4 regions of the Klebsiella terrigena genome follow, and region 3 is predicted to be linked to each of the others. Evidence: predicted binding sites of a transcription regulator. Region 3 holds the regulator's gene; each other region holds the start of a gene.
What was found. The regulator CRP, encoded in region 3, controls carbon source genes, mostly activating them, when cyclic AMP is high. The targets are predictions, from matches to a motif close to ATGTGANNNNNNTCACAT.
Positions count from the first base shown of each region.

Region 1: adhE (bifunctional acetaldehyde-CoA/alcohol dehydrogenase) is a predicted target of CRP. The motif match lies at 1,873-1,890, and genes of this name have one in related genera.
Region 2: HCK03_RS00760 (PTS mannitol transporter subunit IICBA) is a predicted target of CRP. The motif match lies at 1,341-1,358, and genes of this name have one in related genera.
Region 4: msrB (peptide-methionine (R)-S-oxide reductase MsrB) is a predicted target of CRP. The motif match lies at 2,566-2,583, and genes of this name have one in related genera.

Region 1 covers NZ_CP050508.1:2,258,294-2,266,121, forward strand. Annotated here, with positions in the region: gene adhE (bifunctional acetaldehyde-CoA/alcohol dehydrogenase) at 1-1,655, opposite strand, end outside; gene HCK03_RS10605 (YchE family NAAT transporter) at 2,132-2,779, shown strand; gene oppA (oligopeptide ABC transporter substrate-binding protein OppA) at 3,531-5,162, shown strand; gene oppB (oligopeptide ABC transporter permease OppB) at 5,247-6,167, shown strand; gene oppC (oligopeptide ABC transporter permease OppC) at 6,182-7,090, shown strand; gene oppD (ABC transporter ATP-binding protein) at 7,102-7,828, shown strand, end outside.
Region 2 covers NZ_CP050508.1:152,485-160,312, reverse strand. Annotated here, with positions in the region: gene HCK03_RS00770 (HlyD family secretion protein) at 1-716, opposite strand, end outside; gene HCK03_RS00765 (DUF3302 domain-containing protein) at 719-1,081, opposite strand; gene HCK03_RS00760 (PTS mannitol transporter subunit IICBA) at 1,620-3,533, shown strand; gene mtlD (mannitol-1-phosphate 5-dehydrogenase) at 3,681-4,829, shown strand; gene mtlR (mannitol operon repressor MtlR) at 4,826-5,425, shown strand; gene HCK03_RS00745 (hypothetical protein) at 5,414-5,638, opposite strand; gene HCK03_RS00740 (YibL family ribosome-associated protein) at 5,914-6,276, shown strand; gene lldP (L-lactate permease) at 6,557-7,828, shown strand, end outside.
Region 3 covers NZ_CP050508.1:399,328-407,155, forward strand. Annotated here, with positions in the region: gene HCK03_RS01790 (putative adenosine monophosphate-protein transferase Fic) at 1-249, shown strand, start outside; gene pabA (aminodeoxychorismate synthase component 2) at 294-857, shown strand; gene argD (bifunctional acetylornithine/succinyldiaminopimelate transaminase) at 947-2,167, shown strand; gene HCK03_RS01805 (YccS/YhfK family putative transporter) at 2,157-4,235, opposite strand; gene crp (cAMP-activated global transcriptional regulator CRP) at 4,288-4,920, opposite strand; gene HCK03_RS01815 (OsmC family protein) at 5,227-5,631, shown strand; gene HCK03_RS01820 (phosphoribulokinase) at 5,689-6,558, opposite strand; gene HCK03_RS01825 (YheU family protein) at 6,595-6,813, opposite strand; gene HCK03_RS01830 (hydrolase) at 6,810-7,828, opposite strand, start outside.
Region 4 covers NZ_CP050508.1:3,407,046-3,414,873, reverse strand. Annotated here, with positions in the region: gene HCK03_RS16055 (DASS family sodium-coupled anion symporter) at 1-300, shown strand, start outside; gene HCK03_RS16050 (D-hexose-6-phosphate mutarotase) at 393-1,277, opposite strand; gene gapA (glyceraldehyde-3-phosphate dehydrogenase) at 1,365-2,360, opposite strand; gene msrB (peptide-methionine (R)-S-oxide reductase MsrB) at 2,700-3,113, shown strand; gene HCK03_RS16035 (YeaC family protein) at 3,158-3,433, shown strand; gene yajD (HNH nuclease YajD) at 3,505-3,849, opposite strand; gene HCK03_RS16025 (chitinase ChiD) at 3,999-5,252, opposite strand; gene pncA (bifunctional nicotinamidase/pyrazinamidase) at 5,422-6,063, opposite strand; gene ansA (asparaginase) at 6,074-7,090, opposite strand; gene sppA (signal peptide peptidase SppA) at 7,717-7,828, opposite strand, start outside.

The DNA of each region.
Region 1 (7,828 bases), 1.9 Mb from region 3:
GCCGCATCCATCGGGGAACCACCGCCGAGGGCGATGATGACGTCCGGCTTGAAGGAGTTGGCCAGGTCTGCACCTTTACGTACCACGGTCAGAGTCGGGTCAGCTTCAACTTCAAAGAACACTTCGGTTTCAACGCCGGATGCCTTCAGCACGGAGGTGATCTGGTCAGCATAGCCGTTGTTGAACAGGAAGCGGTCGGTCACGATCAGCGCGCGTTTGTGACCATCAGTAATCACTTCATCCAGTGCGATTGGCAGAGAGCCACGACGGAAGTAGATAGATTTCGGAAGTTTGTGCCACAACATGTTTTCAGCTCGCTTAGCAACGGTTTTCTTGTTGATCAGGTGTTTCGGACCAACGTTTTCAGAGATGGAGTTACCACCCCAGGAACCACAACCCAGAGTCAGGGAAGGCGCAAGCTTAAAGTTATACAGGTCACCGATACCACCCTGAGAAGCCGGGGTGTTAATCAGAATACGTGCGGTTTTCATCATTTGGCCGAAGAAGGCCACGCGAGCAGGCTGGTTATCCTGGTCGGTGTACAGGCAGGAGGTATGACCGATACCGCCCATCGCCACCAGTTTTTCAGCTTTATTCACGGCGTCTTCGAAGTTTTTGGCGCGATACATTGCCAGGGTCGGAGACAGTTTTTCGTGAGCAAACGGCTCGCTTTCATCAACGTCTGTCACTTCACCAATCAGAATTTTGGTGGTGGTCGGAACGGTGAAGCCTGCCAGTTCGGCAATTTTGTATGCCGGCTGACCAACGATAGCGGCGTTCAGCGCGCCGTTTTTCAGGATGATGTCCTGAACCGCTTTCAGCTCTTTGCCCTGCAGCAGGTAGCCGCCGTGGCTGGCGAAACGTTCACGAACGGCGTCGTAGACGGAATCAACAACGACAACGGACTGTTCAGATGCACAGATAACGCCGTTATCGAAGGTTTTGGACATCAGTACCGACGCAACGGCACGTTTAATGTCAGCGGTTTCGTCAATAACAACCGGCGTGTTGCCTGCACCTACGCCGATAGCCGGTTTACCGGAGCTATAGGCCGCTTTAACCATGCCCGGACCACCGGTCGCAAGGATCAGGTTAATGTCTGGGTGGTGCATCAGGGCGTTGGAGAGCTCAACGGAAGGCTGGTCGATCCAACCGATCAGGTCTTTCGGTGCGCCGGCAGCAATAGCAGCCTGCAGAACGATGTCAGCCGCTTTGTTGGTGGCATCTTTAGCACGCGGATGCGGAGAGAAGATGATCGCGTTACGCGTTTTCAGGCTGATCAGTGATTTAAAGATTGCTGTAGAAGTTGGGTTCGTCGTTGGGACGATACCGCAAATAATACCGATAGGTTCTGCGATGGTGATGGTACCAAAGGTATCGTCTTCGGAGAGAATACCGCAGGTCTTTTCATCTTTATAAGCGTTATAGATGTATTCAGAAGCGAAGTGGTTTTTGATCACTTTGTCTTCGATAATGCCCATTCCAGATTCGGCAACGGCCATTTTTGCGAGAGGGATTCGAGCGTCAGCGGCGGCCAGAGCGGCTGCACGGAAGATCTTATCAACTTGTTCTTGAGTGAAACTGGCATATTCACGCTGGGCTTTTTTTACGCGCTCTACAAGTGCGTTAAGTTCAGCGACATTAGTAACAGCCATAATGCTCTCCTGATAATGTTAAACTTTTTTAGTAAATCAGTAGCTCGATTCGACAGTATAGACAGGCGGTTAATAGCTTGCATCTAAATGTTAACGTATCGAATTTTGCTCTGCTGACTTCACCGATTTACTAAAGAAGCTTTATTTCTTTATCCTCAGGTACTGCCGGCTTGCACTCTTTGGTGTGAACAAGATTACTCACTTCTGAGTACGATTTATGTGATTTAGATCAATTTTATGTGAAGCTGACACCTTTCAGCAGGCTATTTTATGACCACTTAGATCAAGTGTAATGAAAAGGTATGCTGAATAAATGAATAAAACGTCTAAAAGAAACAAGTATATAACATACACACTTTATCACTAAGCTATGCATTTTTGAGATGAATTATGCTGTTAAAAAGCGTATCTTCTGCGCGAATATTTTATGACACCCACTGTCAACAGCCATATTTAATGATGCTGCGGAGCGCACTGTGACTCTACCGTTGTTTGATTTTTCAGCTTATTTCAAGTTTTTCATCGGGTTATTTGCACTGGTTAACCCGGTTGGCATCATTCCGGTCTTCATTAGTATGACCAGCTACCAGAGTGCGGCGATCCGTAACAAGACCAACCTGACGGCGAACCTTTCCGTCGCCATTATCCTGCTGACCTCGCTGTTCCTCGGGGACGGTATTTTACAAATCTTCGGTATCTCCATTGATTCATTCCGTATTGCCGGGGGGATCCTCGTCGTCACCATCGCGATGTCGATGATTAGCGGCAAGCTCGGGGAAGACAAACAGAATAAGCAGGAAAAGTCAGAGACGGCTATCCGCGAAAGCATTGGCGTAGTGCCGCTGGCATTACCGTTGATGGCCGGCCCAGGGGCGATTAGCTCCACCATTGTTTGGGGAACGCGTTACCACACCGTTGCCCACCTCTTTGGCTTCTCGGTGGCGATTGCGCTGTTTGCCCTGTGCTGCTGGGGGATTTTCCGCATGGCACCGTGGCTCGTTCGCCTGCTTGGGCAAACCGGGATTAACGTGATAACGCGTATTATGGGGCTGCTGCTGATGGCCCTCGGGATTGAGTTTATCGTTACCGGTCTGAAGACCCTTTTCCCGGGTCTTCTGGTCTGATGTACCGCGTTGCGCGGGGCCTGAGGCTCCGCGCTTGCTCTATTATTAGCAAAACATATCAATAAAGCTGATATAGACGAGAAGAATAACTTTCCGTGATGATGTTTTATTTCTTTTAATATCAATTTGTTAGCTGTTTCCTCCGCGTTCTTCCCTCTCTTTTCCGCACCGCCACCACTGTTATTTTCTTCACATCATTCTCTGGTGCTTGCCGTTAGATAATTGAAATGATATTAGTAATTTCATAACAGCGGCAGATGAATGTGCTAAATAATAACCGATTGTTAAATTTTCGTACAAAAAAGCGCCTTTTCACCCTTTGGCGGCATGCGGAACGACATATTTTTTGTATGTAAATGATAAATAACTACTTTAGTGCTCCTCGCGCGGAAGTGACCGGCCGAGTCCTGCCGCGGCAGGGGCAATAAAAGAGAATCCGGTAACATATTTGCAAATTGCATTGGCGGATGAGAAAGCCTTTTGGTACTTTCCGGCGTTATCGCTCACTGAATAACAGACGTAAATGAGAATTATTATTAAATAACTCGTTGCGTCAAAGCCGCCCCAGGACAGGGGGGCAAAGAATCGACGTCAAGGCTGCCGTTTGAGCGGTCGTAATAAATAAGTCGGTGATAGCAAGCAGTAAAGTCTGACAGCAGCAAAAACTCCTGCACTGTACAGAATCCCGAATAAGGGAAAAAAAGAGGCTGGTTAAATAGCCAGTAATTATAATGAGTGGAGTAACAACACAATGACCATCATCACCAAAAAAAATCTGGTAGCCGCGGGGATTTTCTCTGCGCTATTTACGGCGAACGTTGCTATGGCAGCAGATGTACCTGCAGGGGTGCAGCTGGCGGATTCACAATCGCTGGTACGTAATAACGGAGCAGAGGTTCAATCTCTGGATCCGCACAAAATTGAAGGTGTTCCTGAATCCAACATTAACCGCGACCTGTTTGAAGGTTTAGTGATTGGCGATATTCAGGGCCACCCGATTCCTGGGGTTGCCGAATCCTGGGATAATAAAGATTTTAAAGTCTGGACCTTCCATCTGCGTAAAGACGCTAAATGGTCCGACGGCACGCCGGTAACCGCACAAGATTTCGTTTATAGCTGGCAGCGCCTGTCCGATCCGAAAACCGCCTCACCGTACGCGAGCTATCTGCAGTATGGCCACGTTGCCAACGTTGATGAAATTATCGCCGGCAAAAAACCAATCACCGATCTGGGCGTTAAAGCGCTCGACGATAAAACCTTCCAGGTTACTCTGAGCGAGCCGGTTCCTTATTTCTATAAACTGCTGGTGCACCCGTCCGTTTCACCGGTGCCAAAAGCGGCTATTGAAAAATATGGTGAGAAATGGACTCAGCCGGCCAATATTGTCACCAACGGCGCCTATAAGCTGAAGGACTGGGTCGTTAACGAACGTATCGTTCTTGAGCGTAATACTCAGTACTGGGATAACGCGAAAACCGTTATTAACAAGGTAACCTATCTGCCTATTTCTTCAGAAGTCACCGACGTTAACCGCTACCGCAGCGGCGAAATCGACATGACCTATAACAATATGCCGATTGAGCTGTTCCAGAAGCTGAAAAAAGAGATCCCGAAAGAAGTTCACGTCGATCCGTATCTCTGTACCTACTACTACGAAATTAACAACCAGAAAGCGCCGTTTACCGACGTCCGCGTGCGTACCGCGCTGAAGATGGCGCTGGACCGCGACATTATCGTTAATAAAGTGAAGAACCAGGGCGATCTGCCGGCATACAGCTACACCCCGCCTTATACCGACGGCATGAAGGTCGTTAAACCAGAATGGTTTACCTGGACTCAGGATAAGCGTAACGAAGAAGCGAAAAAACTGCTGGCTGAAGCCGGATATACCGCGGATAAACCGCTGACCTTTAACCTGCTGTACAACACGTCCGATCTGCATAAAAAGCTGGCCATCGCCGTGGCATCCATCTGGAAGAAAAACCTGGGCGCCAACGTGAAGCTGGAAAATCAGGAATGGAAAACCTTCCTCGATAACCGCCATCAGGGTACCTTTGACGTGGCGCGTGCGGGCTGGTGTGCCGATTACAACGAACCCACCTCATTCCTCAATACCATGCTGAGCGACAGCTCAAACAACACCTCGCACTATAAGAGCCCGGCGTTCGATAAAATTATCGCTGAAACGCTGCAAACCAATGATGACGCCAAACGCGCAGATCTGTATGCACAGTCAGAGCAGCAGCTGGATAAAGACTCCGTCATTGTGCCGGTCTTCTATTACGTCAACGCCCGTCTGGTTAAACCGTGGGTAGGCGGCTATACCGGTAAAGACCCGTTAGATAATATCTACGTTAAAAACCTGTATATTATCAAACATTAATGGCAAGACGTGGGGCAGGCATCGCTTGCCCCACCGTGTCTGAATTCATCGCATACGATAGGCACACGCCAGAAGGTACGGGCAATGTTAAAATTTATTTTTCGTCGCTGTCTGGAAGCGATTCCGACGCTGTTTATTCTTATAACTATCTCTTTCTTCATGATGCGCCTTGCGCCGGGAAGTCCTTTTACCGGCGAACGTACGCTGCCGCCAGAAGTGCTGGCGAATATTGAAGCAAAATATCATTTAAATGACCCCATCATGACCCAGTACTTCAATTATCTGAAGCAGCTGGCGCACGGTGATTTCGGTCCTTCTTTTAAATATAAAGACTATTCGGTGAACGATCTGGTGGCATCAAGCTTCCCGGTCTCCGCCAAATTAGGCTTTGCCGCCTTCCTGCTGGCGGTGGTTCTCGGCGTGAGTGCCGGCGTTATTGCGGCCCTCAAGCAAAACACCAAATGGGACTATGCGGTGATGGGGGTGGCAATGACCGGCGTCGTCATACCCAGCTTCGTGGTCGCGCCGCTGCTGGTGATGATTTTTGCCATCACCCTGCACTGGCTACCCGGCGGTGGCTGGAACGGCGGGGCGCTGAAGTTTATGATCCTGCCGATGGTGGCGCTGTCGCTCGCCTATATTGCCAGTATCGCGCGTATCACCCGTGGTTCGATGATTGAAGTTCTGCACTCTAACTTTATCCGCACCGCGCGGGCGAAGGGGCTGCCGATGCATCGTATCATCCTGCGCCACGCGCTGAAGCCTGCGCTGCTGCCCGTCCTCTCCTATATGGGCCCGGCGTTCGTTGGCATTATCACCGGCTCGATGGTTATCGAGACTATCTACGGTCTCCCGGGGATCGGCCAGCTGTTCGTCAACGGCGCGCTTAACCGCGACTACTCCCTGGTACTCAGCCTGACGATTCTGGTCGGCGCGCTGACCATTCTGTTTAACGCGATTGTTGATGTGCTGTATGCCGTTATCGATCCGAAGATTCGCTATTGAGGCCGGGGTTCGCCATGATGTTAAGTAAGAAAAACAACGAGGCGCTGGAGAACTTCAGTGAAAAGCTGGAAGTCGAAGGGCGTAGCCTGTGGCAAGATGCCCGCCGCCGTTTTATGCATAACCGCGCGGCCGTGGCCAGCCTGGTGGTGCTGATCGTTATCGCTCTGTTCGTGACCATTGCGCCGATGGTGTCGCAGTTTTCCTACTACGACACCGACTGGGGCATGATGTCCAGCGCGCCTGATACGGCGTCCAGTCACTACTTCGGTACCGACTCATCCGGTCGCGACCTGCTGGTGCGCGTTGCTATCGGCGGGCGTATCTCGCTGATGGTTGGCGTTGCCGCCGCGCTGGTAGCGGTGATCCTCGGTACGCTCTACGGCTCGCTTTCCGGCTATCTCGGCGGTAAGGTCGACTCCGTCATGATGCGTCTGCTGGAGATCCTCAACTCCTTCCCGTTTATGTTCTTCGTCATCCTGCTGGTGACCTTCTTTGGCCAGAACATACTGCTGATCTTCGTCGCCATCGGGATGGTTTCCTGGCTGGATATGGCGCGTATCGTGCGCGGCCAGACGCTGAGCCTGAAGCGCAAAGAGTTTATCGAAGCGGCCCAGGTCGGCGGCGTCTCGACCTTCAGTATCGTGACGCGTCACATCGTGCCTAACGTCCTGGGCGTGGTGGTGGTGTATGCCTCGCTGCTGGTGCCGAGCATGATCCTGTTCGAATCCTTCCTGAGCTTCCTCGGTCTGGGTACTCAGGAGCCGCTCAGCAGCTGGGGAGCGCTGCTGAGCGATGGCGCAAACTCAATGGAAGTGTCGCCGTGGCTGCTGCTGTTTCCTGCGGGTTTCCTGGTGGTAACGCTGTTCTGTTTTAACTTTATCGGCGATGGCCTGCGTGATGCCCTCGACCCGAAAGACCGCTAAGGAGCGCCGTCATGAGCATAATTGAAACGGCAAAAGCGCCGCAGGCGCAGCAACAATCCGGGCTGCTGCTGGATGTTAAAGATCTCCGCGTGACCTTTAAAACGCCGGATGGCGACGTCACCGCGGTCAACGACCTCAACTTTAACCTGCGGGCCGGGGAAACGTTAGGCATCGTGGGTGAGTCAGGCTCCGGTAAGTCGCAGACCGCCTTTGCGCTGATGGGGCTGCTGGCAGCCAACGGCTATATCGGCGGCTCGGCGACCTTTAACGGCCGGCAGATCCTTAACCTGCCGGAGCGTGAGCTGAATAAGCTGCGCGCCGAGCAGATTTCGATGATTTTCCAGGACCCGATGACCTCTCTGAACCCGTATATGCGGGTCGGCGAGCAGCTGATGGAGGTTCTGATGCTGCACAAAGGGCTGGGGAAAGCCGAGGCCTTTGAAGAATCAGTGAAGATGCTGGATGCGGTCAAGATGCCGGAAGCGCGCAAGCGGATGAAAATGTATCCGCATGAGTTTTCTGGCGGGATGCGCCAGCGCGTGATGATCGCTATGGCGCTGCTGTGCCGGCCAAAGCTGCTGATCGCTGATGAGCCGACGACGGCGCTGGACGTGACGGTGCAGGCGCAGATTATGACCCTGCTGAATGAACTTAAACGCGAATTCAATACGGCGATCATTATGATTACTCACGATCTGGGTGTGGTCGCCGGGATCTGTGACAAAGTTCTGGTGATGT
Region 2 (7,828 bases), 250 kb from region 3:
GTTCCGGGACGAATCAGCACCTGAGTGATGTAGCCGTTGCTCGGCGCGCGAACAACGGTCTGATCGAGGTTATATTTTGCCTCGGTCAGCTGCGCCCGCAGGCTGACGACCTGCGACTGCTCTCCGCCAACCATACTGTCCAGCTGGCTTTGTATCTGCGCCTGTTCCGCCACCGAGCCTTTCACCATCGCATCCTGAGCGAGGTAGTTTTGGCGGGCGTTATCAATGTCGCTTTCAGAAAACGGATTCACCCGCGCCTGGCTGCCTTTCAGGTAGCGCTGATAGTCTTTGTAAAGCCGGTCACGTTCTGCGGAAACGCGAACGGTATTGGCCTGCGCCTCCGAGAGCTGCGCCTTGAGGTTGTTAATACCGTGCAGCGCGGTGACCAGATCGGCCTGCAGCCTGTCCACCCTTGCCTGATAGCGCACGGGGTCGATAGTGAAGAGCACCTCGCCTTTACTCACCCGCTGGTTCGCTTTATCCGTCACGCTGCTGACCACGCCGGTGACCTGGGGCGTAATAGGGATAGAGACAACCGCCTTCTGCGCGGTGAAAGTATAGGGATGGTTGTAGTTCATTAATAAGATTAGCGCACTAACAATAAATATCCCGCCGAGCGCTGCGGTGGGTACCGTCCATTTATTTACCGGGATTTTAAATATTTTAAATATTGACCAGGCGAGCGCCACGTACGTCAAAATAATCAGCAGATCCATGGTTATTTCTCCGGGGATCGGGCGGAAGAGTGGCGTTCAGCGACTCTTTTCTCAAGGTCGGCAATACGCTGCTGGAGCTGCGCCAGGTCCTGTTCTTCTGTCGTTTCTGCAAGGCTTCCGTCCGGGCGATGCTGCATGCCCCAGCCGCGCTCGGGCCGATAGAGCGTGGCCCAGATCCACAGGAACGGCCAAATAACGTGGAGGGTAAAAAGGCTTACCCAGCCGGCGACGTGAATAGCATCTGCATGTGGGTGGTTACGCTTCTTCGCGATCAGGTAAGGAATATCATGCAGGATGATAATTCCATAAAAGATAACCAGAAATACGAAGATCAGAACGCCCAGCGCAAAATAATTGAGAAACATATTTTCCTCGAATTTACGCTAATAAATTATATCAATGTGTAGACAGTCAAATAGAACCCTGACTGATGATTTGATCATAATTCACGCATCTCATTTTTACCATATGGCGCAAAAAATCGATCGCCAGCGCGAGGCGGGTTGCCGTTACATTTCGACGGATGAAACGATGGCGAATCTGTCTGAGATCACAGGCGCTAAAAACAAGTCACGATATTTTGTGATTAACATCACATATAAACAATTATTCACAGATACAAAATTGCGATCTTTGTCACATTAAAGCGCATTTTCGGCACCAAATTATCCCTAAGCCGCTTTTTTGCACAGCCATTATGTGACGTGAGTCACTATATACACCGCGCGATCGCCTATATTCACGTGACACAGATCACACAAAGACCCGGTCACTGGACAGTTCTCCGATTCAGTGCCAGATTTCGCTTTATCAATCAGGGTCCGGCTTCCTCTGCCGCCACATTAACAACAAGCCTCAGGCTTTTAGCCTACGCGATAAGCAAAACAGAAAAAGGGGTGTTTTATGTCATCCGATATCAAGATCAAGGTGCAAAGCTTTGGTCGTTTCCTTAGCAATATGGTGATGCCAAATATCGGCGCGTTTATCGCGTGGGGTATCATCACCGCCCTATTCATTCCGACAGGATGGCTGCCAAGCGAAACGCTGGCGAAGCTGGTCGGCCCGATGATTACCTACCTGCTGCCGCTGCTGATCGGTTACACCGGCGGTAAGCTGATTGGCGGCGAGCGCGGCGGCGTGGTCGGCGCGATTACCACAATGGGCGTGATCGTCGGCGCGGATATGCCGATGTTCCTCGGCGCAATGATTGCCGGTCCGCTGGGCGGCTGGGCGATTAAGCATTTTGACAGCTGGGTAGACGGTAAGATTAAGTCCGGCTTCGAGATGCTGGTGAACAACTTCTCCGCCGGCATCATCGGGATGATCCTGGCGATTCTGGCGTTTCTCGGCATTGGCCCTGCGGTTGAAGTCCTGTCCAAAATACTGGCGGCAGGCGTTAACTTCATGGTGGTGCACGACATGCTGCCGCTGGCGTCTATCTTCGTAGAACCGGCGAAAATCCTGTTCCTCAATAACGCCATCAACCACGGTATCTTCTCGCCGCTGGGCATTCAGCAGTCCCACGAGCTGGGCAAATCAATCTTCTTCCTGATTGAAGCGAACCCGGGTCCGGGGATGGGCGTGCTGCTGGCGTACATGTTCTTTGGTCGCGGTAATGCCAAGCAGTCAGCAGGCGGCGCGGCAATCATCCACTTCCTCGGCGGTATTCACGAAATTTACTTCCCGTACGTGCTGATGAATCCGCGTCTGATCCTCGCCGTTATCCTCGGCGGTATGACCGGCGTGTTCACGCTGACTATCCTCAACGGTGGCCTGGTGTCTCCGGCTTCTCCGGGCTCCATCCTGGCAGTGCTGGCAATGACGCCGAAAGGTGCCTATTTTGCCAACATCGCGGCGATTGTTGCCGCTATGGCCGTCTCCTTCGTGGTCTCCGCCATTCTGCTGAAAACCAGCAAAGTGAAAGAAGAAGATGATATCGATGCGGCCACCCGCCGTATGCAGGATATGAAGTCAGCTTCCAAAGGCGCGGCGACTCCGCTGGCCGCCGGCGATGTTGCTAACGACCTGAGCCACGTGCGCAAAATCATCGTTGCCTGCGACGCCGGTATGGGTTCCAGCGCCATGGGTGCAGGCGTGCTGCGTAAGAAAGTACAGGATGCGGGACTGGGCAATATCTCCGTCACCAACTGTGCGATTAACAACCTGCCGCCTGACGTTGACCTGGTGATTACCCACCGCGACCTGACCGAACGCGCCATGCGCCAGGTACCGCAGGCTCAGCATATTTCGCTGACCAACTTCCTCGACAGCGGCCTGTACACCAGCCTGACCGAACGCCTGGTCGCGGCGCAGCGTCATACCGATAACGAAGAGAAGGTTCGCGGCAGCCTGAAGGACAGCTTTGACGCTGCCGACACTCAGCTGTTCAGGCTCGGGGCGGAAAATATCTTCCTCGGTCGTCACGCGGCGACCAAAGAAGAAGCCATTCTCTTTGCCGGTGAGCAGCTGGTTAAAGGCGGCTACGTTGAACCGGAATACGTGCAGGCGATGCTGGATCGCGAAAAGCTGACCTCCACCTATCTGGGTGAGTCCATCGCGGTACCGCACGGCACTATCGAAGCGAAAGATCGCGTTCTGAAAACCGGCGTGGTGTTCTGTCAGTACCCGCAGGGCGTGCGTTTTGGCGAAGAGGAAGATGACATTGCCCGTCTGGTCATCGGCATCGCCGCCCGCAACAACGAACACATCCAGGTCATCACCAGCCTGACCAACGCGCTGGACGATGAGACGGTGATTGAGCGCCTGACGCACACCACCAGCGTAGAAGAAGTGCTGGCGCTGCTGAACAAAGCGTAGCCCGTTGCCCGGACGCGGCGCCGACGCCGGCGTCCGGGATAACGAGAAAGAGACAAGCCTCTCTCCGCATGCGGAGAGAGGGTTAGGGTGAGGGAAAAGCCTCACCCCAGCCCTCTCAGGTAAAAACATTAATTGAAGGTTAATACTATGAAAGCATTACATTTTGGCGCAGGTAATATCGGGCGTGGCTTTATCGGTAAACTGCTGGCCGACGCGGGAATCACCTTAACATTTGCCGATGTGAATCAGGTCGTTCTGGATGCCCTTAACGCCCGTCATAGCTATCAGGTTCACGTGGTCGGCGAAAATGAGCAGGTGGATACCGTATCCGGCGTCAACGCCGTGAGCAGCATCGGCGATGAGGTCGTTGAGCTGATTGCCAGCGTTGACCTGGTCACCACCGCCGTCGGCCCGGTCGTGCTGGAGCGCATCGCCCCGGCCATTGCTAAAGGGCTGGTAAAGCGCAGGGCGCAGGGGCTTGAAGCCCCGCTGAACATCATTGCCTGTGAAAATATGGTACGCGGAACCACCCAGCTGAAGGGCCACGTCTTTAACGCGCTGGCCGAAGAAGACAAAGCCTGGGTTGAAGCCCACGTTGGCTTCGTCGATTCCGCCGTTGACCGTATTGTGCCGCCGTCCGCGTCCGCGACCCACGATCCGCTGGAAGTCACCGTGGAGACCTTCAGCGAATGGATTGTCGATAAAACCCAGTTTAAGGGCGCTCTGCCCGCCATTCCGGGCATGGAGTTAACCGACAACCTGATGGCATTTGTCGAGCGTAAGCTATTCACCTTAAACACCGGACATGCTATAACCGCCTACCTCGGAAAACTGGCGGGTCACCAGACGATTCGCGACGCGATCCTCGATGAGAAAATTCGCGCCGTCGTCAAAGGGGCCATGGAAGAGAGCGGCGCGGTACTGATCAAACGCTACGGCTTTGATGCCCAGAAGCACGCCGCCTATATCCAGAAGATTCTTGGTCGTTTCGAGAACCCGTATTTGAAAGATGACGTTGAGCGCGTTGGCCGCCAGCCGCTGCGTAAACTCAGCGCGGGCGACCGCCTGATTAAGCCGCTGCTCGGCACGCTGGAATACGCTCTGCCGCACCGAAACCTGGTGCAGGGGATCGCCGCTGCGATGCACTTCCGCTGCGCTGAAGACCCGCAGGCGCAGGAGCTGGCAGCGCTGATTGCCGAGAAAGGCCCGCAGGCTGCGCTGGCACAGATTTCCGGTCTGGATGCCGCAAGCGACGTGGTGCTGGAGGCCGTTAACGACTATAACGCCATCAAATGAGGCACGAACAGGCGCGGCACGAACCGCGCCCACTACTACTCCTGTCAGATATGCAGGCAATAATGGAAGAAACACAGGCATTTGAAAACCGCGTGCTTGAGCGTCTGAATGCTGGCAAAACCGTACGAAGCTTCCTGATCGCCGCCGTCGAGCTACTCACTGAGGCGGTTAATATCCTGGTGCTTCAGGTATTCCGCAAAGATGATTACGCGGTGAAATACGCAGTGGAACCGTTGCTGGACGGCGACGGGCCGCTGGGCGACCTTTCCGTACGCCTGAAGCTGATTTACGGCCTTGGGGTGATTAGTCGCGCCGAATACGAAGACGCCGAGCTGCTTATGGCCCTGCGCGAAGAGCTCAACCACGACGGTAACGAGTACGGTTTTACCGACGACGAGATCCTCGGGCCTTTTGGTGAGCTGCACTGCGTCAGCGCGCTGCCGCCTCTGCCGCTGTTTGATGAGAGTGATGAAGAACTGCTGGCAATGCAGAAGCTGCGCTACCAGCAGGTTGTACGCTCAACGATGATGCTGTCTCTGACCGAGCTGATTTCGAGAATCAGCTTAAAAAAAGCTTTTCAGAAACTAACGCTCTGATTCCCGCTCATGCTCATCGCAGGTTGGCCGATACAGCTGCCTGTAATACTCCAGACGACTGAGAAACAGCGCCTCTTTATTTTGCGGAATATCGCGCGGCACGTGCTGCAAGCGCGGGCATTTCTTCAGATACTCCATAAAAGCCTGGCTTGAAGCCATAAAATCAACCGTCTTATCGATAATATGCGGTACGCCGTCGCCAATTTTCGCCATTATGCCCTCCTCTTCTTAAGGATACTCTTATTAAGAATTAGCTAAAAAAAGGGTCGAGGTTAAGGAAAACGTGCTTATGTTTCGTCGAGCTTCACAGAATCGAAACTCAGCGCTATTTTATTAATAATACTTTTAGTATTCAAGTGATTAGAATTTACTTTGCAGGATACTTCGCGGGGAAAAGCCGCGGGATTTCGATAAATAACTACCCACAACAGCACTCACAGCCCATACTATATGGCGTCGAACCCCCTTTATTAATAGATTAAATCACCATGAATGAAGTCGAAAAGAATGAAATCAAGCGTTTGAGCGACCGTCTCGACGCCATCCGTCATCAGCAGGCCGATATGTCGCTGGTTGAAGCTGCGGACAAATACGCCGAGCTGGACAAAGAAAAAGAGACCATTGAAGCGGAAATCGAGCGCCTGCGCGATGTTCAGGGCCAGAAGCTGAGCAAAGAAGCGCAAAAGCTCATGAGCCTGCCGCACCGCCGCGCGATCACCAAAAAAGAGCAGGCCGATATGGGCAAGCTGAAAAAAAGCGTGCGTGGCCTGGTTATCGTGCACCCGATGACCGCGCTGGGTCGCGAAATGAAGCTCACGGAAATGACCGGCTTCTCTAAAATCGCCTTCTGATCCCCCTTCCCTCTCCGCCCGGAGAGGGGATTTTCCATTCTCAAGACGCTCCCTCTTCACACCGCTCCGATTGGCCCAACCAATTATTTCTTAAACCGTCAAATAGTTCACATATCCATCATTTTTCGTCACAACCATATTGCTCATTAATAACATTTGGTTAACCATTCGTTGTCGCTAACCCTACAACCCCCTATTGGCTGGGCCAATTTTACAAACGATGTGACCTGCAAGGAGCGCAGACTCAGCACAGCATCGTGGTGGCCCGATGGAGACCTGCATGAGCATCTGGCAACAAAATTACGATCCGGCCGGTAATATCTGGCTCTCAAGCTTTATCGCATCGCTACCGATTCTGTTTTTCTTTTTTGCCCTGATAAAGCTCAAGCTCAAAGGGTACGTTGCCGCTACCTGGACCGTCGCGATTGCGCTGTCGGTGGCGCTGCTGTTCTATAAAATGCCGGTCGATCGCGCGCTGACCTCGGTGGTTTACGGCTTCTTCTACGGCCTGTGGCCCATCGCCTGGATTATTATTGCCGCCGTATTCGTCTACAAAATTTCGGTGAAGACCGGGCAGTTCGAGATTATCCGCTCGTCCATTCTCTCCATTACCCCCGACCAGCGCCTGCAGATGCTGATCGTCGGCTTCTCCTTCGGCGCCTTCCTTGAAGGGGCGGCGGGCTTTGGTGCCCCGGTGGCGATTACCGCCGCGCTGCTGGTGGGCCTCGGCTTTAATCCTCTGTACGCCGCGGGCCTGTGCCTGATCGTTAACACCGCGCCGGTCGCTTTCGGGGCGATGGGGATCCCCATTCTGGTCGCCGGCCAGGTCACCGGTATCGACAGCTTCGCCATCGGCCAGATGGTCGGACGCCAGCTGCCGTTCCTGACGATCATCGTGCTGTTCTGGATTATGGCGATTATGGACGGCTGGCGCGGCGTCAAAGAGACCTGGCCTGCGGTCATGGTCGCCGGCGGCTCCTTTGCGATTGCGCAATACCTCAGCTCAAACTTCCTTGGCCCGGAGCTGCCGGATATCATCTCCTCGCTGGTGTCGCTGGTCTGTCTGACCCTGTTCCTCAAGCGCTGGCAGCCGGTGCGCATCTTCCGCTTTGGCGATATGGGCGCCGCGCAGGTCGATCAAACCCTGGCGCGCACGCATTACACCGCCGGACAGATCGTTCGCGCCTGGTCGCCGTTCCTGTTCCTGACCGCCACCGTCACGCTGTGGAGCATCCCGCCGTTCAAGGCCCTGTTTGCGCCGGGCGGGGCAATGTATGACTTCGTGATCAATATCTCCGTACCGTTCCTCGATAAGATGGTCGCGCGCATGCCGCCGGTGGTCAGCGCCGCGACGCCTTACGCCGCGGTGTATAAATTCGACTGGCTGTCGGCGACCGGTACCGCCATTCTGTTCGCGGCGATACTTTCCGTGGTCTGGCTGCGCATGAAGCCGAAAGACGCGCTGATCACCTTTGGCAGCACGCTCAAGGAGCTGGCGCTGCCGATTTACTCCATCGGCATGGTTCTGGCGTTCGCGTTTATCTCCAACTAC
Region 3 (7,828 bases):
CTCGACCGCAGCGCTTTTATTACGCGCCTGAGCTGGTACTACGGTGAAATCAATGTGCTACACCCTTTTCGCCTCGGCAGCGGGCTGGCGCAGCGTATTTTCTTTGAGCAGCTGGCCATTCATGCCGGCTTTATTCTCGACTGGCGCGATATCGATCCTGAGGCGTGGAGCCGGGCTAATCAGCTGGGGGCCATGGGCGATCCGCAGCCGCTGGAAGCGATCTTTGCCAAAGTGGTAAGCGAAGCGTGAGAATCTGAGTAGAATAGCCCGGTTTTGTTTTTTCCGGAGCCGCTATGATCCTGCTTATCGACAACTATGATTCTTTCACCTGGAATTTGTACCAGTATTTTTGCGAGCTGGGAGCTGAGGTGCTGGTTAAGCGTAACGATGAGCTGACGCTGGAGGAGATCGCGACGCTGGCGCCGGAGAAAATCGTTATCTCACCCGGGCCCTGCACGCCGGACGAGTCGGGGATCTCCCTGGCCGTCATCGGGCATTATGCCGGGAAGGTGCCGCTGCTGGGCGTCTGCCTGGGGCATCAGGCTATCGCCCAGGTCTTCGGGGCGACCATCGTCCGTGCCGCCAAAGTCATGCACGGAAAAACCTCCCCTATCAGCCACGACGGACGCGGCGTGTTTCAGGGATTAAACAATCCCCTCACCGTGACCCGCTACCACTCTCTGGTCATTGACCCGGATACCCTGCCTGAGTGCTTCGACGTGACGGCCCGCAGCGAGAGCGGAGAGATTATGGCCATTCGCCATCGAGAGTGGGATCTTGAGGGGGTGCAATTTCACCCGGAAAGCATTCTCAGCGAGCAGGGGCATCAGCTGCTGGCAAACTTCCTCAAGCGTTGATTTGTAGTTGCCATTGACTGATTTTTTATGCATATTTTGTGATTATAATATCATAATCATTTTTGCATAACGAAGAAGGATGGCATCACATGGCAACTGAGCAACCGGCAATTACCCGCGCCACGTTCGATGAGGTTATTTTGCCGATTTATGCACCGGCAGAATTTATTCCGGTAAAAGGTAAAGGTAGCCGCGTATGGGATCAGCAGGGCAAAGAGTACGTTGATTTTGCGGGCGGTATTGCCGTCACGGCGCTCGGTCATTGCCATCCGGCGCTGGTTGCGGCGCTGCATGAGCAGGGGGAAACGCTGTGGCATACCAGCAACGTTTTCACCAACGAACCGGCGCTGCGCCTGGGCAGAAAGCTGGTCGATGCCACCTTCGCCGACCGCGTGGTGTTTATGAACTCCGGCACTGAAGCCAACGAAACGGCATTCAAGCTGGCGCGCAACTACACGATCACCCGCCATAGCCCCTATAAAACCAAAATCATCGCCTTCCATAACGCTTTCCACGGTCGTTCGCTGTTTACGGTCTCCGTTGGCGGGCAGCCGAAATATTCTGACGGCTTCGGGCCGAAGCCGGCGGATATCATTCACGTACCGTTCAACGACCTGCACGCGGTGAAGGCGGTCATGGACGATCACACCTGCGCGGTGGTGGTTGAGCCGATTCAGGGCGAAGGCGGCGTGATGGCTGCGACCCCGGAGTTCCTCAAAGGGCTGCGTGAGCTTTGCGATCGGCATCAGGCGTTGCTGGTGTTTGATGAAGTGCAGTGCGGAATGGGGCGTACCGGTTCGCTGTTCGCCTATATGCATTACGGCGTGACGCCGGATATCCTGACCAGCGCGAAAGCGCTCGGCGGCGGTTTCCCGATTAGCGCCATGCTGACCACCCACGATATTGCCAGCGCGTTCCATGCCGGCTCCCACGGTTCAACCTACGGGGGTAATCCGCTCGCCTGCGCCGTCGCCGGTGCGGCGTTTGATTTGATTAATACGCCTGAGGTACTGGACGGCGTCAACGCGAAGCGCGAACGCTTTGTACAGCATCTGCAGCAGATTGACGCCCGCTTCGATCTGTTTAGCGATATTCGCGGTATGGGGCTGTTGATCGGTGCGGAGCTGAAGCCGCAGCATCACGGCCGGGCGCGTGATTTCCTGTATGCCGCGGCGGAAGCGGGGGTTATGGTGCTCAATGCCGGGCCTGACGTGATGCGCTTTGTGCCTTCGCTGGTCATTGACGATAGCGATATTGACGAAGGAATGGCGCGCTTTGCACAGGCGGTACAGCGCGTACTTAGCGCTTAGTTGCGCGTAGCCAGATGCCGTGATGCGGGCGCTGACGCCATGCCACCGATGAGATGGTGTGCATGGTGTTCAGATGATCGAGGATCCGCTGCAGGTGCTGCTCCATGGTGCTCAGCGGGCCGCGGGGCACGTCCGCATCCTGCGACTCCATAATATTCACCTCGCCGGCGCTACCCGGCCCGTCGGTATCCAGCCGCTGCTGACAGCGCTGTAGCGCAATCTCACAGGATTCAAGATAGCGCCGGGCCAGATCCGGCGTCAGCATATTGTGCTCGCGGGCCAGCGTGGTCATGGCGTTGATATGCTCGACAATAAACTGGCTATGGGTGACCCATAGCTTCATATCGTCAAGATATTGCGAGTTAAAGCCGGGCTCCTGCATCGCCTGATTCAGCGAGTTATACAGCGAGTTGTGTGCCTGGTTGACGCGCATCCGCCGATAGGCCAGCGCCGGCGCCTGGTGATCGTCGCTGAGAATAAGGCGGATGGCCTCCTGGTCCGCCTCCAGCGCGTCGTGGGCGTTTTTACGCAGCAGGCCGCTTTGCCACTGTGGCCACAGCCATACCATCCCGCCGAAGGCAATCAGACACCCGATAAGCGTATCGATAAGCCTGGCGACAATAAACTGCTCGCCGTTAAGCGTCAGCAGCTGCAGGGTATAAACCGCCGTGACGGTAAAGCCCACCATCGCCCAGCCGTAGCTCTTGCGAATAATCAGATAGCTCAACAGCGTGATAATTAGCATCGCGGTCAGCGTATAGCCCTCAGGGACGTGAAAGTGCAGCGTCAGTCCGGCAATCACCAGGCCGGCGAGGGTCCCTGCCGCCCGGTGGACGATGCGGACCCGCGTTGCGCCGTAGCCGTTCTGGGTGACGAAAAGCACCGTCATCAGGATCCAGTAGGGTTTGGGCAGGTTTAGCGCACTGCCCATCAGGCTCGCGGCGGTGAGCATCACGCAGATCCGGGCGGCGTTGCGTAAAGCCGGCGATTTGTAAGAGAGATAGTTTTTCAGCGCAGGCAGTAGCGGCAGGCGCCGTTCCTTATCGGCCATCAGGTTACGTGGGTACAGCGGACGCTGGGTGCGCAGCACCCGGGCAAGGCGGCTGAAGTGCCATGCGCAGAATTGCCCGACCGGGTTGTCGGGGTGCTGAGAGGCAATCTTCTCCAGGGCGCCGATCTGCTTATCCATGTTAAAGCGCTGCGGATAGCGGTGGTAGAGGATGTCATCCGCCAGCACCCTTAGCCGCGCGGCGACGGTTTGCGCATTCCAGCGGATTACCGCTTCCGCGTGGCTGCGTTCGACCAGCTTCTGCACCTCTTCCGGCTGATGCAGGCTGACGGAAATATGTTCCTGCAGATCGAGGGCAACCTGAAACGCCCGCAGCAGGCGCTTATGGTCGCTACGCTGATTGGCCGCCAGCATATGCATCTGCTGGTAGCACTGGGTGATCAGGTCGACGACCTTTTGCTGACGGGTCAGCAGCGGAGGCAGCGAGGTTGCCGGGTCGATATGCTGGGTCAGCAGGCTGTATTTGGCTTCACAATAGTTGGCCAGCTCCCGGTAGAGCAGGCTTAGCGATTCGCGCAGCGGCTGCTCGCGCCACAGCCAAAACCAGAACCAGTTGAATAGCCCGTACCACAGCGTGCCAAGCGCGTAGATCAGCAGCGGTTCCCAGATCGGCATATTGCCGGCGAGGCTCAGAGTAAAGATGGCGGCAATCAGCGAGGCGGGCAGCAGCCTCGCGTGCAGCGAGCTGATTTCTGCCGTGACGCCAAGGAGCAGGGTCAGGCCGCTGAGAATTAAAGGGAGCGGGATATCGTGCTGGAGAAGGAGCTGAACGATCAGGCTGCAGCCGGCAAAGAGCGAGCCGCCAATAATCAGGCGTTTAAAGAAGCGCTTATGCGGTGTATCAAGACCGGCGACGTTGCAGCATGCGGGAACCAGCGAGAACAGCAGACCCTGCTGCAGATGGCCGAGAAGGAGGCCTATTGCGACCGGCAAACACAGCACCAGCGTTTGCCGCAGTGCGTAGTTGACTTCCGGGTGGTAAATCAGCCTGCGCCACATAGAGGGAAAACAAAAACGGCGTGTTGCAGGAGCAACACGCCGTTTTATCAGCTTAACGCGTGCCGTAGACGACGATAGTTTTACCGTGTGCGGAGATCAGATTTTGATCTTCCAGCATCTTCAGAATACGGCCAACGGTTTCACGTGAACAGCCGACGATCTGACCGATTTCCTGACGGGTAATTTTGATTTGCATACCGTCCGGGTGGGTCATGGCGTCAGGTTGTTTTGCCAGGTTCAGCAACGTCTGGGCGATACGGCCGGTGACGTCGAGGAAGGCAAGGTTACCGACTTTCTCAGAGGTAACCTGCAGACGGCGGGCCATCTGCGACGAGAGACGCATCAGAATATCCGGGTTAACCTGGATTAGCTGACGGAATTTTTTATAGGAGATTTCGGCCACTTCACATGCGGTTTTCGCACGTACCCAGGCGCTACGCTCCTGGCCTTCTTCAAACAAGCCTAATTCACCGATGAAATCGCCCTGGTTGAGGTAAGAGAGAATCATCTCTTTACCTTCTTCATCCTTGATGAGCACAGCCACAGAGCCTTTGACGATGTAGTACAACGTTTCTGCTTTTTCACCCTGGTGGATCAGCGTGCTTTTAGATGGGTACTTATGAATGTGGCAATGAGACAAGAACCATTCGAGGGTAGGGTCTGTTTGCGGTTTGCCAAGCACCATGCGCGGTTATCCTCTGTTATAAGCTATCTCCGGGTGCCGACACTACACGGCATCCGGGCATGCAATCGTATTGTTTCCCTATGCCTGGGAAGCTGGCTGGTGATTTTTCTTCAGCCTGTAATGTGAATTCCTCTGCATACATGCAGTACATCAATGTAATACTGTAGCATCCTGACTGTTTTAGCATAGCTTTTGCCGCGTGTCTCCTGGTGTCTCGCTTCAGCATGATGCAGGTCGCCTTCCGTTGCGAGATTTGTTATGTACGTGTAATCTGTCAGGAAAATTGCAACCTTGGAGTTAAATTTTATGCAAGCTCGTGTGAAATGGGTGGAAGGGTTAACCTTCATCGGTGAGTCGGCTTCCGGCCACCAGATTTTGATGGACGGTAACTCCGGGGATAAAGCGCCGAGTCCGATGGAAATGGTGCTGATGGCCGCCGGCGGCTGTAGCGCCATCGACGTGGTCTCAATTTTGCAGAAAGGACGTCACGATGTGACCAACTGTGAGGTGAAGCTGACCTCAGAGCGTCGGGAAGAGGCGCCGCGCCTGTTTACCCACATCAACCTGCACTTTATCGTGACCGGCCGCGAGCTGAAGGATGCGGTCGTTTCGCGAGCGGTAGACCTGTCGGCGGAGAAATACTGCTCGGTGGCGCTGATGCTGCAAAAAGCGGTAAATATCACGCATTCGTACGAAGTTATCGAGGGCTAAGCCGGAAGGCCAGCCCGTGGCCCCGGTTTGCGTCGTGCAGCCGGGGTGTTTACCGGCTTAACCGATCTTTTTCCCTGCCATCAGCCGTTCAACCAGCGGCGCCATGATCAGCTCCATCGCCAGCCCCATTTTGCCGCCCGGTACCACCAGCGTATTGATATGCGAGATAAACGACCCTTGCAGCATCGCCAGCAGCCACGGGAAGTCGATATCCTGCAGGTTGCGGAAGTGGATCACCACAAAGCTTTCATCCAGCGAGGGAATACCTTTAGCGGCGAAGGGGTTCGACGTATCAACGGTGGGAACCCGCTGGAAGTTGATATGGGTACGCGAGAACTGCGGGGTGATGAAGTTAATATAATCTTCCATTGAGCGGACGACCGAATCCATCACCGCTTCGCGAGAGTGCCCGCGCTCGCTGGTATCGCGGATGAGCTTCTGGATCCACTCCAGGTTGACGATGGGCACGACGCCCACCAGCAGGTCGACATTGTGCGCCACGTTGTGCTGCGGGGTGACAACGCCGCCGTGTAGCCCTTCGTAAAACAGGACGTCGGTCGGCTCCGGCAGCGGCTGCCAGGGCGTGAAGGTGCCCGGTACCTGATTCCACGGCACGGCCTCGTCATAGGTATGCAGATATTTTCTCGACTGGCCGGTTCCGCTGCGTCCGTACTCGAGGAAGGTGTTTTCCAGCAGGCCGAAGTCGTTTGCTTCCGGGCCAAAATAGCTGATGTGCTTCCCCTGATCCCGCGCTTTGCGGATCGCCATGTCCATTTCCGGGCGGGTGTAGCGATGGAAGCTATCGCCCTCGACTTCGGCGGCACGCAGGTTCAGCTGGGCGAAGATTTTGCGAAAGGCGAGGCTGGTGGTGGTGGTTCCCGCGCCGCTGGAGCCCGTGACGGCAATCACCGGATGTTTGGCAGACATATCAACTCCCAGATTAAACGATGGTGTGGCGCCGCCTTAGCCGTGGAACTGCTTGCGGGGCATGATGTTGACCGTCTCGTGCAGCTCTGACCACACCAGTACGGCTTCTCCGCTTTTCAGCTGCTGTTTTACATCGGCGACCTTATCGGCCAGCGAGCGTTCATGTTCACCATAATCGGTGCCTTCGCGCAACACAAAGGTTTCAATCAGGTTATCCAGCGTTTCGGGATCCAGATCCTGCCAGGGAATAATCATTTTTTTCCTTCCAGCCAGCGCGTTAGCCAGTCCGGGATCCGTCTTTCCAGCCACATCTCAGGCCTGCGCAGCGTGCCGCCGACAAACCCGACGTGCCCGCCCTGTTCGGTCAGCTGGTACTCGACGTTGGCCGGTAGCTGCTCCTGCGGCGGAATGGAATGATGGTCCATGAACGGATCGTCTTTCGCGTGAATGATCAGCGTGGGTTTCGTGATATCGCTCAGACGCGGCATCGCGCTGCACTGGCGATAGTAGTCCAGCGCATCGGCAAAGCCGTGAATTTTGGCGGTGATGGTATCGTCAAACTCGCGAATGCGCCGCATGCCTTTGAGCTGGCGTAAATCAACCGGCAGAGAGCCCGGGTAGGCTTTCAGCTTGCGCGCGGCGTTCGCTTTTAACAGGTTCAGCAGATAGCGCTGGTAGACGCGGGAGAAGCCTTTATCCATATGGTAGCTGCAGGCCTCCAGCATGAACGGGGCCGACACGATGACCGCCGCGTCGAGCGGGACGCTGTCGCCCTCGTTTGCCAGCAGGCAGCCGAGCATATTGCCGCCCAGCGAATAGCCTACGGCGGCCGTGGGCGCGGGACCAAATTCGCGCTGCAGCCAGCGCAGGAACCAGGTGCCGTCTTCCGTCTCTCCGGAGTGGTAGATGCGGTTATTACGGTTAGGCTCGCCGCTACAGCCGCGGAAATGCATCACCACGCCGAGCCAGCCGCGCTGCATTGCCGCGTGGATCAGGCCGTGAGCGTAAGGGCTGTGCAGGCTTCCTTCCAGACCGTGAAAAACCACCAGCCGCGGCTTATGGCGGGCTGATTCGGGATCTTCGCTCCAGGCCAAATCGATAAAATCACCGTCGGGGAGTTCAAGGCGCTGCCAGTGTGGAGTAAAGCCCAGTTTGCGGCGGATCAGTCGCGGCAGCATGGTTTGCAGATGACGATTGCCCACGCCGCGCATTGGGTGAAACTCGCGCGAGTCGTCTTCGGGGGGCGTCATTTCTGTAGGGGTGATTTCAA
Region 4 (7,828 bases), 2.6 Mb from region 3:
TATACCCGCTACTTCTTCGCGTCGGCGATGGCGCATATTTCCGCGATGTATCTGGCGTTTCTGGCCGTTGCCGTTTCCGTCGGCGTCCCGCCGCTGTTCGCCGCCCTGGTGCTGGGCTATACCTCTAACCTGTCGATGGGCCTGACGCAGTACTCTGGCGGCCCTGGGCCTGCTCTGTTTGGCTCCGGCTATAACACCGCGGGTCAGTGGTGGGGCGTCAGTTTCGTGGTGTCGGTGGCGTCTATTCTCATCTGGCTGGTGCTGGGAGGCGCGTGGATGAAGCTGGTGGGGTTCTGGTAACGCGGCAGCGCCTGCGGCGTCATGCGTAAAAAAACAGGGCCATTACGCCCTGTTTTTGATCCTGCGTCTGTGGCTCAGGAAGCGCTGCGGTTTTAGCGCCGCGTGACGCGAATAGTCTGCGCCAGGCGAGACGGCTTCTCTTCGCTGGCTTTCTGCGGCTCGGTAACGCAGCAGGTTTCGACGCAAACGAAGGTTTTGTAGCCGTCGTCCGGCATATCGCCCATGCTCATGGACAGCGCCGGGCCTGGGTTCCAGCCCACCACGTTGTGGTGATGATGATGGACAACGTCAATGCTGCGGTTCAGCGCGCCGTCGTGGATAACGCTGCAGGCATCCGCGTTGAGATAGACGCGGTCGGTGCGATCCGGGAAGGTCTCTTCGCCGTTGCTCAGCACGCCTTCCTGGGCGTTGTTCACCTTATCGATATAGCGATCGCCGAGGCCGCTGACCTTCACCGCCGCGATATCCCCAACGTTGAAGTAGCTGTGCAGGGCGGAGGTGGTTTCAAATTCGCCGTGCGCTTCCAGTTCGATTTCGCAGGTTTTACCCAGCTTGAAGCGCGCGTACAGCGTAAATTCGTGCGGCCAGTACTGACGGGTCTTATCGCTGCTTTTCAGTTCGAAGGTCAGCATCACGCCGCTTTCATCTTCATCATGGCCCTTCAGCGTCCACGGCAGATTGCGGGCGAAACCGTGGGAGGGAAGGCCCTGCTGTGCCGACGGACCAAACCACGGCCAGCAGACAGGCACGCCGCCGCGCAGCGCGACGCCGGTTTTAAACGGCGTGTTCCCGCTCAGCCACAGCACCTCTTCTTCTCCGGCTGGTTTCCAGGAGAGCAGGTGCGCGCCCTGGTAGGCGACGGAGGCTTTGACCAGCGGATGGTCAACGACAATCAGCTCGAGATCGTCAAGCTGGCGGCGGGAGAGGGTAGGGGTAACTTGTTCAATAACCGGGAGAGCAAATATTTTGTTAATCATGGTGCAATCCTTGGTGTGCAGGTACTGAGTTAAGCCATAAAAAAAGGCGACCGAAGTCGCCTTTTTGGATCAGGTTCTCATCTCAACTTATTTGGAGATGTGAGCGATCAGGTCCAGAACTTTGTTGGAGTAACCAGTTTCGTTGTCGTACCAGGAAACCAGTTTCACGAAGTTGTCGTTCAGTGCGATACCCGCTTTAGCATCGAACACGGAAGTGCAAACTTCGCCGTTGAAATCGGTAGATACAACGTCGTCTTCGGTGTAGCCCAGAACGCCTTTCATTGCGCCTTCGGAAGCAGCTTTGATTGCTTTCTTAATTTCTTCATAAGAAGCAGCTTTTTCCAGACGAACGGTCAGGTCAACAACGGATACGTTCGGAGTAGGAACGCGGAACGCCATACCGGTCAGTTTGCCATTCAGTTCTGGCAGTACTTTACCAACTGCTTTAGCAGCACCGGTAGAGGACGGGATGATGTTCTGGGATGCGCCGCGGCCGCCGCGCCAGTCTTTGTGAGACGGGCCATCAACGGTTTTCTGAGTTGCGGTGGTCGCGTGAACGGTGGTCATCAGCGCTTCGACGATGCCGAAGTTGTCGTTGATAACTTTAGCCAGCGGTGCCAGGCAGTTAGTGGTGCAGGATGCGTTAGAAACGATGTCCTGGCCTTCGTATTTGTCAAAGTTAGCGCCTTTAACAAACATCGGAGTGTTGTCTTTGGACGGGCCAGTCAGAACGACTTTTTTCGCGCCAGCAGTGATGTGTTTACGAGCGGTTTCGTCAGTCAGGAACAGACCAGTTGCTTCAGCAACGACGTCAACGCCTACTTCGTCCCACTTCAGGTTAGCCGGATCGCGTTCAGCGGTAACACGGATTTTTTTACCGTTAACGACCAGATGACCGTCTTTCACTTCAACGGTACCGTTGAAACGGCCGTGAGTGGAGTCATACTTCAGCATGTAAGCCATGTAGTCAGCGTCTAACAGGTCGTTGATTGCAACGATCTCGATGTCAGAACGTTCTTGAGCAGCACGGAAAACAATGCGACCGATACGGCCAAAACCGTTGATACCTACTTTGATAGTCATATATTCCACCAGCTATTTGTTAGTGAATAAAAGGTTGCCTGTAAAATTACAAAAACCTTACGCAGCGTCAAGCGGAATCGTGTCAATCATTGCGACAAATCAATCCTGAGCACACCTTTGCGCGATCGATTTGCCTCACTCTCCCTTTGAGCCCAATTCCATATGGGGACTGCGCGCGGAATTTTAAAGGTCGTTAAAGATAAAAATGTGATTTGCATCACAATTATCTAGCTGCCCATCGGCATCGAATAAGTTTAGAACAAAAGTCCACGCTTCATTGTTAATGTTTTGTTAGAATCGAGCGGTTAAAGTTGTCCTTTCACAGCGAGAAGCATGCACATGTCGAATAAACCCTCCTCGGACGAGCTCAAAAAAGAGTTGAGCGAGATGCAGTTTTACGTGACGCAGAATCACGGCACCGAGCCGCCGTTCACCGGCCGACTGCTCCACAACAAGCGAGACGGCGTCTACCACTGCCTGGTGTGCGACGCGGCGCTGTTTCACTCGCAAACCAAGTACGATTCAGGATGCGGCTGGCCGAGCTTTTTTGAGCCGGTGAGCGATGAGGCTATTCGCTACCTGAATGATTACTCCCACGGTATGCAGCGCACGGAAATTCGCTGCGGCAAATGCGATGCTCACCTTGGGCACGTCTTCCCGGATGGTCCGCAGCCGACCGGCGAGCGTTTTTGCGTAAATTCGGCGTCGTTAAGCTTCAACGACGATGATAACGGCGAGCAGATCAAGGGTTAGAGAAACGATTCAGCAAATTATTCCAATGCGGAGTTGAGCGGACGATGGATATCGAGCAAATTATCGACAGTATGACCCCGGAAGTTTATCAGCGTCTGGCCACGGCGGTGGAGCTGGGAAAATGGCCGGATGGGGTGGCGCTAACCCCGGAGCAGAAAGAGAACAGCCTGCAGCTGGTGATGCTGTGGCAGGCGCGACACAACGTCCAGGCCCAGCATATGACGATTGATACCAACGGGCAGATGGTGATGAAGAGCAAGCAGCAGCTGAAGGTGGAGTTCGGCATTACGCCAGAACCTATTGCGACGTTTAAATCCTGAGCGGCTGGCGCGGGGATGCTTACGCAGGCCCGGCGGGTTTCGCCGCCGGGCGCTGAAGCTTTACGAACCGGTTACTTCTTGTTCATCATCGCTTTAAGATCGGCAAACGGGTTATATTTCGCCTCACCGACGCTCTTCTGCGCGTCTTCGCCCGCCACCACCGTTGAACCATACTGATCGGCTTCCGTGTACTTGGAATGCTCGTGGTCGTGACAGTACAGGCACAGCATCTCCCAGTTACTGCCATCTTCCGGGTTGTTGCCGTGATCGTGATCGATATGGTGCACGGTCAGCTCACGCAGGTTCGAATAGACAAATTCACGGGAACAGCGTCCGCAGACCCACGGGAAGAGTTTTAGCGCCTTTTCGCGATAACCGACTTCCAGACGGGCGTAGTTTTTGGGGATAAAAGCCATAAAGCCCCATGCCTCCTGTAGCAAATGAAAAGCTGCGCCAAAGCCTGGCGCAGCCGATTGCAACAATCATAACCTATCCCAGGACGCGACACACCTCATCTCCTCCAGAGCGCCGAGTCCCGCGCTGCGGGGCCGTAACGGTCCGCAGGCTAGTGCTTAATGCCTAACGACTCTGCCAGCTGTTTAGCCAGCTGATTTTGCTCGTCGGCGCCGTACTCCCAGAACATCGCCCCTGCCAGCCCCTTACTCTTGATATAGTCGGCCTTGAGGGCCACGGAGCGCGGGTTTTCATAGGAGAGCGCAAACAGCGCCTTGCCGTCCGCCGACTGCACCGACAGCCACGGCACTTTCGCCTGGTCATCCCAGTGCTCGCTAAAGCGCTTGTGCGGATCGTTAAGCAGCTTCGCGACGATATCGTTGTACTTCACGTAGGTATCTTTGCTCAGATCGAAGCCCAGAGATTTGAACAGCGCGATCTGCTCGCTGCCGAAGTACGGCTGGGTGACGGGATTTTTCTGCGCATCGGGTTTGCTCCAGTCGATGCCCGGCTCAACCGCCCGTTTTGGCACCCGGCCATAGAAACCGATGCCGAGGTTCATCTGGCTCGGCTTTAAACCGGCGGCAAGATAGTTATTAACCACAAAATCGGCGCTGTACTTATCCGCTGGCGCCACCGTCGGCCAGCGCGTTGAATCGTACAGATTCGAGTTGAAGTACTGGGTGCCGTAGGCCATGTCGTAGGTCATCAGGTTGATGTAATCCAGCAGCGGGGCGATAGCTTTGACATCGACCCAGCTTTTAGGGCTTTCGGCGTTGGCACCCACGGCGATGGTCACCAGCTTTTTATGGCCAAATGCGCCACGCAGCTCCTTCAGCAGGGCGGTGAAGTTATCGCGATCGGCAGGCTGGCTGGCGACCAGTCCCCACGCGCCGTTGACCGGATACTCCCAGTCGAGGTCGATACCGTCGAGGCCATACTGCGCGACGATCTCCTGCGCCGAGCGGATAAACGTCGCGCGGCTCTCCTCGCTGGCCGCCGCGCCGGAAAAGCCGCGCGCCCCCCAGCCGCCAACGGAGAGCAGAACCTTCAGCTCCGGGTTCTGCTGGCGCAGGGCGGGGATTTTGCGTAAATCAGCCTGCACTTTTGGCGACAGCCAAATCTGATGCAGGCGGGCAGGGTCTTTTAACGCCGCATTGGTTTCATCCTTTTCGTCGTTGTAGACCAGGCCAAAGGAGTAGTTGAGGTGGGTGATCTGGCGCACGTCCAGCTTATCGATGTCGCCGCCCGGACCGGCGGTCACGTCGCCGCCGCCGTTAAAGTAGCCGACGGACATCAGGGTTTGAGCTGAGACCGCAGAAGCGCAAAGCAGGGGTAATGCTGCCAGCAAAGGCAAAAGTTTCATGGACGATCCTCTTTGACATTAAAAAAGCAAACACGCCACGGAATGGCGTGGCGAAAAAATAGCCCGCCCACACTATCAGCAATAGCCTGTTGAATCTGCGAGTTAGCTCAATGAATCGCGCAGAGGAAGCGCAAGGGAGTGGCCCGAAGCGGCGGCTTCGGGCAAGGGGTCAGGCCTGGGTTTCCAGCCAGTCGCTGAGGGTATAGAGCGTCGCGCCGGCGGCGGCCATGGCCATAAAGGCGTGGGCGCTGTCCTGCGGCTGGATATTGACGCCGCGACAGCCGTCAGTAATCACGTTAACGCGATATCCGAGGTTGAGCGCATCGAGCACCGTAAACTGGACGCAGTAGTCGGTCGCCAGACCCAGCACGATAAGCTCGGCGATCCCGCGCGCGCGCAGCCAGTCGTCAAGCTGAGTTTTGTGGCGATGGCCGTTGTCGAAAAAGGCGCTATAGCTATCAATCGCCGGGTTTTCGCCCTTGTGGAACACGGCGGCGATATCCTGCTGCTTAAGGAGCGGATGCAGCTCTGCGCCGGCGCTGTGCTGCACGCAGTGATCCGGCCAGAAGGTCTGCGCCAGCCCGTCGAGCTCACCCTGCGAGTAGGGCTCGGCCTGGTGCTGGCTGGCGAAGCTGCCGTGGTTTGCCGGATGCCAGTCCTGGCTGGCGACCACGATTTCGCCGCGCGCCAGGCTCCAGTCGATCAGCCGGTTGGCGACATCAACGGTGCTATCGCCCTGCGGCACGGCGAGCGCGCCGCCCGCGCAAAAATCATTTTGTAAATCAACCAGCAGCAGTGCTCGATTGGTCATCATCAGCTCCTTACTCATCGGGAGTCAGCTCGCCGCGCAGGTTTTCCTGCATCAGGCGGCGAATGGTCTCAACGTCCAGATTCTGGCTCAGCAGGTAGTGCAGCTTGGTCAGCGTCGCCTCGACGGTCATATCGAAACCGCCGATCACGCCCGCCTGGGCGAGGGCGTTGCCGGTGGCATAGCCCCCCATGTTGACCTTGCCGGACATACACTGCGTCAGGTTAATGACCACAATCCCGCGCTGGCTGGCTTCGGTCAGAACCTGAATAAACTCGCCGTTCTGCGGGGCGTTACCGACGCCGTAAGAGCGCAGGATCAGCGCCTTCACCGGCTGACGGAGGAAGTTGCGCACCACGTCGGCGGAGATCCCCGGGTAAATCGTCACCACGCCTATCGGCTGCGGCGTAATCGGGTGCACGATCAGCTCGCCCACGCCGTGCGGTGCCGGCGGCGTCCCGAGGCGGCGAATGTGGATCCCGGCCTCCAGCAGCGGCGCCAGGTTAGGTGAAGCAAAGGCGTTGAAGCCGTCGGCATGGGCTTTGGTGGTGCGGTTGCCGCGATAGAGGCAGTTGTTGAAAAACAGCGCCACTTCGTTAATCGGATAGTTCGCGGCAACGTACAGCGCGTTCAGCAGATTGATCTGCCCGTCGGAGCGCAGCTCGGCCAGCGGGATTTGTGACCCTGTCACAATTACCGGTTTGCCCAGATTCTCCAGCATGAACGACAGCGCCGAGGCGGTAAACGCCATGGTGTCGGTGCCGTGGAGGATCACGAAGCCATCGTACTCATCATAGTGGGCGCGGATGTCTTCCGCGATATGCTGCCAGTCCTCCGGCGTCATATCGGACGAATCCATCAGCGGGGCATATTCGTGAATGGTAAAGTCCGGCATCTCCGGACGGTGGAACTCAGGCATCAGCGCGAGCTGACGCTGCAGGTGGCCGGAAACGGGGATATAGCCGTGTTCGGAGCGCTGCATACCGATGGTCCCACCGGTGTAGGCAACGTAAATCGATTTCTTTTGCATAACATCGCTTAGGTTGTACGTAGACAGGCGCAGTATAAAGTGGTCGCGAAAAAAATACAGCGTCTATACCCGTCATACTTCGAGCTGCAGGCGCGTTGGCGGCGTGTGCTCACCCCAGCCTATACCCGTCATACTTCGAGCTGCAGATGCGTTGGCGGCGTGTGCTCACCCCAGCCTATACCCGTCATACTTCGAGCTGCAGATGCGTTGGCGGCGCTTGCTCACCCCAGTCACATAGTGGCCTATGCTCCCGGGGATTCGCTCACTTGCCGCCTTTCTGCAACTCGAATTATTTAGGGTATATCCGTTATGGCAAAGGGGGAGATGCGCTGGTTGAATGAGTTTACCTGGTCACATAGTGGCTTATGCTCCCGGGGATTCGCTCACTTGCCGCCTTTCTGCAACTCGAATTATTTAGGGTATACCCGTTATGGCAAAGGGAGAGATGCGCTGGTTGAATGAGTTTACCTGGTCACATAGTGGCTTATGCTCTCGGAGATTCGCTCACTTGCCGTCATCTTGCAGCCGGTATTATTTAGGGTATACCCGTTAACTTGAATGCAGATATGTTGGTTGGATTTGCTCACCCCGGCCTGTGGCCGGGGTTTGCTGTCGAACGAGGAGGGCTAGCGGATATTGGCGCAGGTTAAGCAGAACGCGTAGCGGTTCTGCGGATCGTTAAACGCCGCCAGCTTGTCGCTTTCGGCTTTCACCGCATTAGCGGCGGCCGCGACGGGC